DNA from 3 places in the Rahnella aquatilis CIP 78.65 genome. Region 2 is predicted to be linked to each of the others. Evidence: predicted binding sites of a transcription regulator. Region 2 holds the regulator's gene; each other region holds the start of a gene.
What was found. The regulator PhoB, encoded in region 2, activates phosphate uptake and scavenging genes when phosphate is short. The targets are predictions, from matches to a motif close to CTGTCATAAAACTGNCNNAT.

Region 1: glpT (glycerol-3-phosphate transporter) is a predicted target of PhoB. The motif match lies at 1,392-1,411, and genes of this name have one in related genera.
Region 3: phoA (alkaline phosphatase) is a predicted target of PhoB. The motif match lies at 1,519-1,538, and genes of this name have one in related genera.

What each region holds. Positions count from the first base shown of each region.
Region 1 is NC_016818.1:4,596,909-4,600,179, forward strand. Features, by position in the region: gene RAHAQ2_RS20800 (DcrB family lipoprotein) at 1-53, shown strand, start outside; gene RAHAQ2_RS20805 (hypothetical protein) at 278-970, shown strand; gene glpT (glycerol-3-phosphate transporter) at 1,542-2,894, shown strand; gene RAHAQ2_RS20815 (ABC transporter ATP-binding protein) at 2,944-3,271, opposite strand, start outside.
Region 2 is NC_016818.1:3,684,734-3,688,004, reverse strand. Features, by position in the region: gene sbcC (exonuclease subunit SbcC) at 1-77, opposite strand, end outside; gene sbcD (exonuclease subunit SbcD) at 74-1,312, opposite strand; gene phoB (phosphate response regulator transcription factor PhoB) at 1,551-2,240, shown strand; gene phoR (phosphate regulon sensor histidine kinase PhoR) at 2,263-3,271, shown strand, end outside.
Region 3 is NC_016818.1:2,194,498-2,197,768, reverse strand. Features, by position in the region: gene RAHAQ2_RS10095 (pirin family protein) at 1-384, shown strand, start outside; gene RAHAQ2_RS10090 (helix-turn-helix domain-containing protein) at 916-1,191, shown strand; gene phoA (alkaline phosphatase) at 1,620-3,050, shown strand; gene kdgT (2-keto-3-deoxygluconate transporter) at 3,183-3,271, opposite strand, start outside.

The DNA of each region.
Region 1 (3,271 bases), 910 kb from region 2:
AGCAGGCGCAGACTGATGCAGAAGCCATTATCAGCACACTGAAAATTCAATAAATTCAGATCGTGTGAAAATATCAGGCGGAGCTCAGGCTCCGCTTTTTTTTGTCTTATGCCATTACTCAACCTTACCATTCCGCCTCATTTATAAGGTGAAAACATATCGTTATATTATTTACAATGAAGTACAGTGGTATATAACAGAGAGTAACTGATAGTATTATTATATATTTTAACCAGCACATATCATAAAATGGAATAATTAACTTAAGGAATAAGTTATGTACCATAGTGATTTTATTATTAATACGTTGGCGAATGATGAAATACTTGCAAAAAAGTTGGATGCAGCGGTTACCGGAGTTAAGGAGCAGATTCTCGATCAATCTCACAGAATTCAGGATGGCGCAACAAGGCTAGTGTATTACACTTCATGTTTTACGGAGAATTATCAAGATGTCTGCGCAAAGCTGAAACGAGAGGATATTCGATTCCTTGAGTCTTTACAGCAGTTAATTAAAGACAGAAGGATCATATCTGACATGATACAGATTTATGTCGAATCACTTATTAAAAATAGAAACCAAAGCCAACTACACTATATCCAACGCACCTTAATGAAAGCAAGCGTAAATATATCAACGAGTTCTCTGACGACACAATCATTTGCATTAGGCATAACGATGTCCATTTGCCTTGGATTCAATATTCATACCAGCTTCAGCCAGAAAATTGGGAAGGTGTCCGCACTTGCCGCTGCCGGAATAGGCTTTTACGGATACGTACAGGAAGCTGCAGAGAGTGCGGAACGTTTGCAGGTTCTGAATCCTGCATATTACTACGCGTTATATATGCGAAAATTAGAAATGATGTATTTTTTAGTTGAGCCTCTTTTTATGAAAGCTCACTCCTTTAGCACGAATCTTACATCAGATGATGAAGTCGCCAAAACAATAATTGATATGGTAAAGTGAACATCATGATTAATTTTTTAAAGCGATGGTTTAAACATCAACTGCATTATTTTTTCTGGACTTACATTCCATTAATTATAACTGTGTTCTTCGGTGTATTTATGGCGAGTTTTTTTCCTGATATCGCGATACAGTCAATTGGGGTGTTTTTCCTGCTGATGCTAGTTTTCGTTTTTTTATTCTCGAGGTAAACTTCATACGCTCGGATTATATAAGGGTATAAAATATTTCAACCCCAATTCATATTTAACCCACCTGTTTTTTCGGGCATTCTGTGAAGGACACATACTGCAATCCGTCACAATAAAAATGTATCACATATTGGGTGAGTCTTTTGATATGTCACGAACCTGCCAGGCGAAGCTCAGGCTCCGCTTTTTTTGTTTCTTATTGTCACCCTCGCTCACAAAATCGCCTTCCTCTGTAATAAAAATGTAACATTTCCGTCATAAATCACAGTTCGTTTGTGCGCGAATGGCTAAAATGATGTTCGTTTTGGAACACCCTGGCTCCGCCATTTCGTCTGTGGCTCATGATGAGTCCGCCCTGATTTATGCCATCGGAGGCATTTATGCTCAGTATCTTTAAACCCGCGCCCCACAAAGCCCCAGTTGATGAGGCTCACGTTGATCCGCTTTACCGCCGGCTGCGCTGGCAAATCTTCATGGGGATTTTCTTCGGTTATGCGGCCTACTATCTGGTGCGCAAAAACTTCGCACTGGCCATGCCTTACCTGATCGATCAGGGTTTCTCCCGTGGCGATTTGGGGTTCGCGCTGTCCGGGATTTCCATTGCCTACGGCATCTCAAAATTCATCATGGGGTCTGTGTCTGACCGCTCGAATCCGCGTGTCTTTCTGCCCGCCGGTTTGATTCTGGCTGCTGCCGTGATGTTGTTTATGGGCTTCGTGCCGTGGGCAACGTCCAGCATTGCCATCATGTTTGTATTGCTGTTTCTGTGCGGATGGTTCCAGGGAATGGGCTGGCCGCCGTGCGGACGCACTATGGTGCACTGGTGGTCGCAGAAAGAACGCGGCGGCGTGGTGTCGGTGTGGAACTGCGCGCATAACGTCGGCGGCGGTATTCCTCCGCTGCTGTTCCTGCTCGGCATGGCATGGTTTAACGACTGGCATGCGGCGCTGTATATGCCTGCTTTCGGCGCTATCCTGCTGGCGGTGTTTGCCTTCATGACCATGCGCGATACGCCGCAGTCCTGCGGTCTGCCGCCAATTGAAGAATACAAAAACGATTATCCGCCGGACTATGTAAAAGAGTCTGCCGAGCAGGAACTGACGGCGAAACAGATTTTTATGCAGTACATTTTGCCGAACAAATTGTTGTGGTACATCGCACTGGCTAACGTTTTTGTCTATCTGCTGCGTTACGGCATTCTCGACTGGTCGCCGACGTATCTGAAGGAAGTGAAGCACTTTGCTCTGGATAAATCTTCCTGGACGTATTTCCTTTATGAATACGCAGGCATTCCGGGCACATTGCTGTGCGGCTGGATGTCGGACAAAGTCTTCAAAGGTAATCGCGGCGCAACCGGCGTGTTCTTTATGGTGCTGGTCACCATCGCGACCGTGGTGTACTGGCTCAATCCGGTTGGCAATCCGGGCATTGATATGGCCTGTATGATCACCATCGGCTTCCTGATTTACGGGCCGGTAATGTTGATTGGTTTACATGCGCTGGAACTGGCACCGAAGAAAGCGGCCGGCACCGCCGCAGGTTTTACCGGACTGTTTGGATATCTTGGCGGTTCGGTCGCGGCCAGCGCCATTGTGGGTTATACCGTCGATTACTTTGGCTGGGACGGCGGCTTTATCGTGATGATCGCTGGTTGCGTACTGGCTGTTCTGTTGCTGCTACTGACGATGCTGAGTGAGAACAAACACAAAGCGCAACTGGCGAAAAATGCCTGATTTGTGTTTTATCTTCGTCGAAAAGGCACAGAAATGTGCCTTTTTGTTTTTACGCAACGTCCGGGAGGATGCGCCTGCCCGCTTCATCAAACAGTAAAATACTGGCGGCATTAAACCCGAACCTGAGCGGCGTGTTTTTAGCAAAAGAGAGCTGCTTCGACGACTTCATTTTCAGGATATGTTCGCCAACGCGCGCGTAGACCAGCGTGGAATCACCCTGCAACTCAGTGAAATCCACCAACACACCGAAGGCATGATCCGTCACTTCATTGAGGCGCAACAGCTCAGGGCGGATCGCCAGCGATACCGTTTGTCCATCCTGCACCGACGGGTATTTATCTCCCAGCGGGAACATCGGCTGCCCGTCAATACATAAC
Region 2 (3,271 bases):
GGCTCGGCGGTGAAATCAATTTTCCATTCGCCTTCCAGCGAGTTCAGGTTTTTTAAACGAAGGCTGAGAATTTTCATCGTGGGCTGTCCTCCGCGCTCTGACCGCTGGTGACCTGTTCAACAACCTGCGCGAACAATGTGCGCATCCGCGCCTGACGGGGTTCATCAGGGGCCGGCTCCAGCGCCAGCCGCCGTTCAAAGACGTCGCTGACACTCAGTTCGCTGAGGGTTTCTTTTTCCTGCTGCCCAATACTGCTGATGCGTTGTTCTTTGCTGCGGCGTAACAATACGACTTCCACCGGCAGATCGGCCGTTAGCGCCTGAATGCGCCGTTGAATATCACTGAGGTAATCCTGCGTGGCGACTTCGATATCCAGCCAGACGGTTTTTTGCGCATCGCCGCCTTCGAACTGCGCCAGTTGCTTTTCAATCTCCGCCAGCGAGCCTTTGATTATCTGCATTGGCTGGAAAACGGGGATTTCCAGTGTCTCGATGGTGTTGAGCGTTGCGCCGTCGAAATCGAGCAGATATACGCTTTTGGCCTTGCTCAGCTCGTCAAAACTCAGGGCAATCGGCGAGCCGCTGTAACGGATATGATGCGTTTTGGCGACGCACTGCGCGCGGTGAATATGCCCCAATGCCACATAATCGACCGGCGGAAAGGCCTGCGCCGGAAACGCATCAAGCGTGCCTATATAGATGTCGCGCACGGAATCAGAGGTACTGACGCCGACAGTCGTCAGATGGCCGGTCGCAATAATGGGCAGCGGCACGCCCAGTTCGTCACGTCTGGCCTGCGCGGCCTGCCACAGTGCGTCATAATGCGCGGCGATGGCTTCCTGCAACGCCAGTTGTTTGTCGCTGCCGGACTGACCGGCCTGGCTGGCGAGCAGATCACGCGGACGTAAAAACGGGATGGCGCACAGTACCGCGCCCGGTTTTCCGTCACGCTGACGGAGCACTAAAACCTGTTCAGAAAGGTTTTCACCGACGGTAGCAATCACCCGCGTGTTCAGGCAGGAAAGTAGCTCGCGCGATTCATTGAGTGTGGCGACGGAATCGTGGTTGCCCGCCAGCACCACCAGCTGGCAGCCGGTGTGTTGTAATTCCACCACGAAGCGGTTATACAATTCGCGGGCATAACTGGGCGGCGATCCGGTATCGAAAATATCGCCCGCGACAATCACGGCATCGACCTGATGTTGCTGCACCTGACCGGTCAGCCAGCGCAAAAATGCCTGATGTTCGGCTGCACGGCTTTTAGTGAAAAAGTACTGGCCGAGATGCCAGTCTGACGTGTGGATCAGGCGCATGAGACTCCCGTATGAACCCTGGATGACGACGATGGGGCAAAGTATAAACGCCAGCGGGGGAAGCTGTCCCCGATAAATCAGACCAATTTCAGCAAGATGGCCGCTAAATAGAAGAAATGTATCTGTCATAGTTGACTGTAATGAACCATTCTTTTCATTCATAAATCTGTCACAAAACTGACGCATAATGGCGCCCGCAATCAAATAAAAGATCGCTAACCTATTGGCAGGACCTACGATGGCTAGACGTATATTGGTGGTTGAAGACGAAGCTCCAATCCGTGAAATGGTGTGTTTTGTACTGGAACAAAATGGCTATCAGGCCGTAGAAGCTGAGGATTTTGATTCAGCGATCGGGCAACTTGTTGAACCTTACCCTGAGCTGATCCTGCTCGACTGGATGTTACCTGGCGGTTCCGGTATCCAGTTTATTAAGCATCTTAAACGTGAAGCACTGACCCGCGAAATTCCGGTGATGATGTTGACCGCACGCGGTGAAGAAGAAGATCGGGTGCGCGGCCTTGAAGTCGGTGCCGATGATTACATCACCAAACCGTTTTCTCCGAAAGAACTGGTTGCCCGCATTAAAGCCGTGATGCGTCGCATCTCGCCAATGGCGGTGGAAGAAGTGATCGACATGCAGGGTTTAAGCCTGGATCCGTCGTCTCACCGTGTGATGGCCAATGAGCAGGCGCTCGATATGGGGCCGACCGAATTCAAGTTATTACACTTCTTTATGACCCATTCCGAACGGGTATACAGCAGGGAACAGTTGCTCAATAACGTTTGGGGCACTAACGTTTATGTGGAAGATCGCACGGTAGACGTGCATATTCGTCGTTTGCGTAAGGCGCTGGAAACCAGCGGACATGACAGAATGATCCAGACTGTTCGCGGTACCGGATACCGTTTTTCAACGCGTTATTGAGTCCTCACAGCGGAGAATCTGTGTGCTAGAACGTTTGTCATGGAAACGATTGGCCGGTGAATTATTTCTTTTTTGCCTGCCAGCGTTAATTCTCGGTATCTTCGTCGGCCATTTCGGCTGGCTCCTTTTTGTGTCGCTGGCTGCGGCACTGGGCTGGAATTATTACAATCAGCTCAAACTCTCACACTGGTTGTGGCTTGACCGCAGCATTACGCCGCCGAATGGTCGCTGGAGCTGGGAGCCGCTGTTTTACGGGCTGAACCAGATGCAGATGCGCAACCGGCGCCGGCGTCGCGAATTAGGTCAGCTCATCAAACGCTTTCGCAGCGGGGCCGAATCACTGCCGGATGCTGTGGTGCTGACCACGGAAGACGGCAATATTTTCTGGTGCAACGGGCTGGCGCAGGATTTGCTCGGTTTCCGCTGGCCGGAGGATAACGGACAACATATCTTCAACCTGCTGCGTTATCCGGAATTCCGGCTGTGGATCCAGACCCGCGATTTCAGCCGGGCGCTGAATCTGCAACTCAATAATGAGCATTACGTCGAGTTTCGCGTCATGCCCTATTCCGAAGGGCAATTGCTGATGGTCGCGCGCGACGTGACCCAGATGCGTCAGCTCGAAGGCGCGCGGCGTAACTTCTTCGCTAACGTCAGTCATGAACTGAGAACGCCGCTGACTGTCTTGCAGGGGTATCTGGAAATGATGGAAGACGCCAAGCTGGAAGAGCCTTTTCGCAGCAAAGCGCTCGATACCATGCAGGAACAGACGCGGCGGATGGACGGGCTGGTGAAACAGTTGCTGACACTGTCGAAAATCGAAGCTTCAGCGAATATTGATTTGCATGAAAAAGTCGATATTCCGGTGATGCTCGGTATGCTCGAACGTGAAGTGCAAACGTTAAGCAACGGCAGGCATGAAGTGGTGTTTCGCATTAATGACAAGCTGAAGGTCTTTGGTAATGAAGATCAGTTGCGCAGCGCGGTGTCGAATCTGGTGTATAACGCCGTCAACCACACGCCAGCCGGTA
Region 3 (3,271 bases), 1.5 Mb from region 2:
CTGCAAATCTGGATTGTACCGTCTGAAAATGGCACCCAACCGGGTTACCAGCAGGTGTCTGTTCCTGAAGCGGAAAAACGCGGCCAGTTCCGCCTGATTATCTCGCCAGCAGGTGACAATGGCTCACTGACCGTGCGTCAGGACATGAAAATTTACGCGGGTTTCTTCGACGGTGCGGAACAGGCTACCTTCGACCTCGACCCTGACCGTTATGCCTATGTTCACGTGGCTCGCGGCAGCATCAAAGTGAACGGCATTGAATTCAGAACCGGTGATGGTGCACGTATCCGTCAGGAAGATAAACTCACCTTCACGGATGGCGACCAGGCAGAAGTCTTGCTGTTTGATTTGCGTCCGGTGGAAGTGAATCATCCGACACGCTGATTATCCGACTCACTAATTGAACGTTTTTAAGCAGGTGTATTACTGGTTTTCCGGCAATGCGCCTGCCCTTTTATTATCCTCGTCCTCACGGACAAAAAAGCCTGCTGTCATTCTCTTCAACAGACCTGTTTCTCTGGAAAGCATATCCCATCTCTGTCGTTATCCAGTTGGTTTATAACCCTTCCTTACGTTATATTCGCCTCGCTGCGTGAAAAAACGCGGCGAGGTTTCGCAGCCTGAATACCACATCGGAAATACATATGTAATAATTATGTATTAGCCTCCGTACACCTGTCAGTTACAGATGCTTGTAATTTGTACATTCTATGGTGACTCTGGCAAGGCAGCCTCCGGGCTGGCCGGCTTCCGATGTGACCGGTACTGCGAACCTTGTCTGAGCCACCACCCTAAGAGTTTCGCAGCTCCAGTGGTGGTTAACTATCACATCGGAGAATACATATGAAACTGCCCCATAGTCCGACTTTTCTGCCGTTTCCTACCTCGTATATTCAGCAGCATGAGGGGGAAACCCTGATTAATCAGGACTGGCATCCCGCCGACATCATTGCCGCACTGCGTAAAAAAGGCACCACCTTGTCTGCGGTTTCACGCGCAGCGGGTTTATGTTCAACCACCTTAGCCAATGCGCTTACCCGCCCGTGGCCAAAAGGAGAATTGCTGATAAGCCAGGCTATCGGCGTGCCGCCTTCGATTATCTGGCCAAGCCGGTATTTCGATAAGCGCACCATGCAATTTGTTGAACGTCCGTTGCGCACGCCGGGTAAGAAACCCCCGTCAGACGAATAACCTCATCATCTCAGGGCGTTGTAAAGACGCCCTTTTTGTTCCTCTCCCTTATTTTTAATGCCCTGAATTCTGCACATCGCAACCATCATTTACCTCTGTTTATGAACGCATTGAAGTGTCTTTTCCTGGTTAGAACCTGCGAAAATCACAAAAGAATTGCGGTAAAAGAGGCAAGACCATCAGAGGGTTTTTATCATTCATAGAGCAACACCTGCCCTGCCTTAGACCTGATTTTTGCGGGCATATATCTTTTACTGACAAATGAGAAAAGAGATAAATATTTCGAAAAAGTGGGAAAGCCAGAGTCGGACTTAAGGGCTCTTTTCATTGTCATTAAAACGTCACAACTCTGACTTAACCTACCGGTAACAAAAAATATCTATATGTGTATTTCTATTTCCGACGGTTTATAAAAAGGAGTTTTAACAATGCAACAATCCGTATCTCTGGTCGCCCGCGCAATCACTGCCGCCCTGCTGCTCTCCGCTTCTGCCACCACCCTGGCCGCTGAAACTGACACGCTGACCGATCGTGCGGCAAAAGGTGTGCTGACGGAACCGGGCGGTGCCCGCCGTCTGAGCGGTGATCAGACCGCCGCGCTGAAGGCTTCACTCTCAGACAAGACAGTGAAAAACGTGATTTTGCTGATTGGCGACGGCATGGGTGATTCTGAAATTACATCTGCGCGTAACTATGCAGAAGGCGCAGGCGGCTATTTCAAAGGCATCGACGCCCTGCCGCTGACCGGCCAGTACACACACTATTCTCTCGATAAGAAAACGCAGAAACCGAGTTATGTGACTGATTCCGCAGCATCAGCCACCGCCTGGGCAACCGGCGTTAAAAGCTATAACGGCGCGATTGGTGTGGATGTAAACGGCAAAGATCACCAGACCATTCTTGAGATCGCCAAAGCTGCGGGTAAAGCCACCGGCAACGTCTCCACTGCTGAATTACAGGACGCAACCCCTGCTGCGCAAATCGCCCATGTGACCTCACGCAAATGCTACGGCCCGCAAGAAACAGCAGAGAAATGCGCCAGCAACGCACTGGAAAACGGCGGACGCGGTTCGATCACTGAACAGTTATTGCAAGCCCGCGCAGACGTCACGCTGGGCGGCGGCAGAAAATCTTTCAGCCAACTGGCGAAAGCGGGTGAGTTCCAGGGTAAGTCCCTGAAAGAACAAGCGCTGGCTCAGGGTTATGTGTGGGTGGAAAACGCAGAACAGCTCAACGCGGTCACGCTGGCAGACCAGAAGAAACCGGTTCTTGGCCTGTTCTCTGAAGGCAACATGCCGGTGCGCTGGCAGGGTCCGAAAGCCACTTATCACGGCAACATTGATAAGCCCGCCGTCACCTGCGAAGCCAATCCGCAGCGCACCGCCGACATCCCGACACTTGCCGCCATGACGGAAAAAGCCATCGATTTGCTGAAAGCCAATCAGAACGGGTTCTTCCTGCAGGTTGAAGGGGCATCAATTGACAAACAGGATCACGCCGCTAATCCGTGCGGACAGTTCGGTGAAACGGTGGATCTGGATGAAGCCGTGCAAAAAGCGCTGGAGTTCGCCCGTCAGGACGGCAATACGCTGGTTATCGTCACCGCCGACCACGCCCATTCCAGTCAGATTATCGAAACCGATGCACAGGCTCCCGGCCTGACGCAGACGCTGACCACCAAAGACGGTGCGCCGATGACCATCAGTTACGGCAACTCAGAAGATGATTCGCAGGGACATACCGGCACGCAACTGCGTATTGCGGCGTTTGGCCCGCATGCAGCGAATGTTGTCGGTCTGACCGACCAGACGGATTTGTTCTTTACCATGCGGGATGCCATGGCGATTAAAGCGCAATAACGTTGAAAATGAGGGTTTTGCTTTGCTCCTCCCCCTGCACCAAACTGGTGTCCACGTTTACGGCTTCAGTTCAAAACCGAAACTATCACAATCCTGAACCGGGGGGATTGAACGCCCCCCAACCGCTCTACCCTATTTGACACTCGCCATCGGCGGATCCATCGCCACTTTGCCTTTCACCGCTTTACTCTTCACTCTTCTTGACCACATCGCGGTCAGAA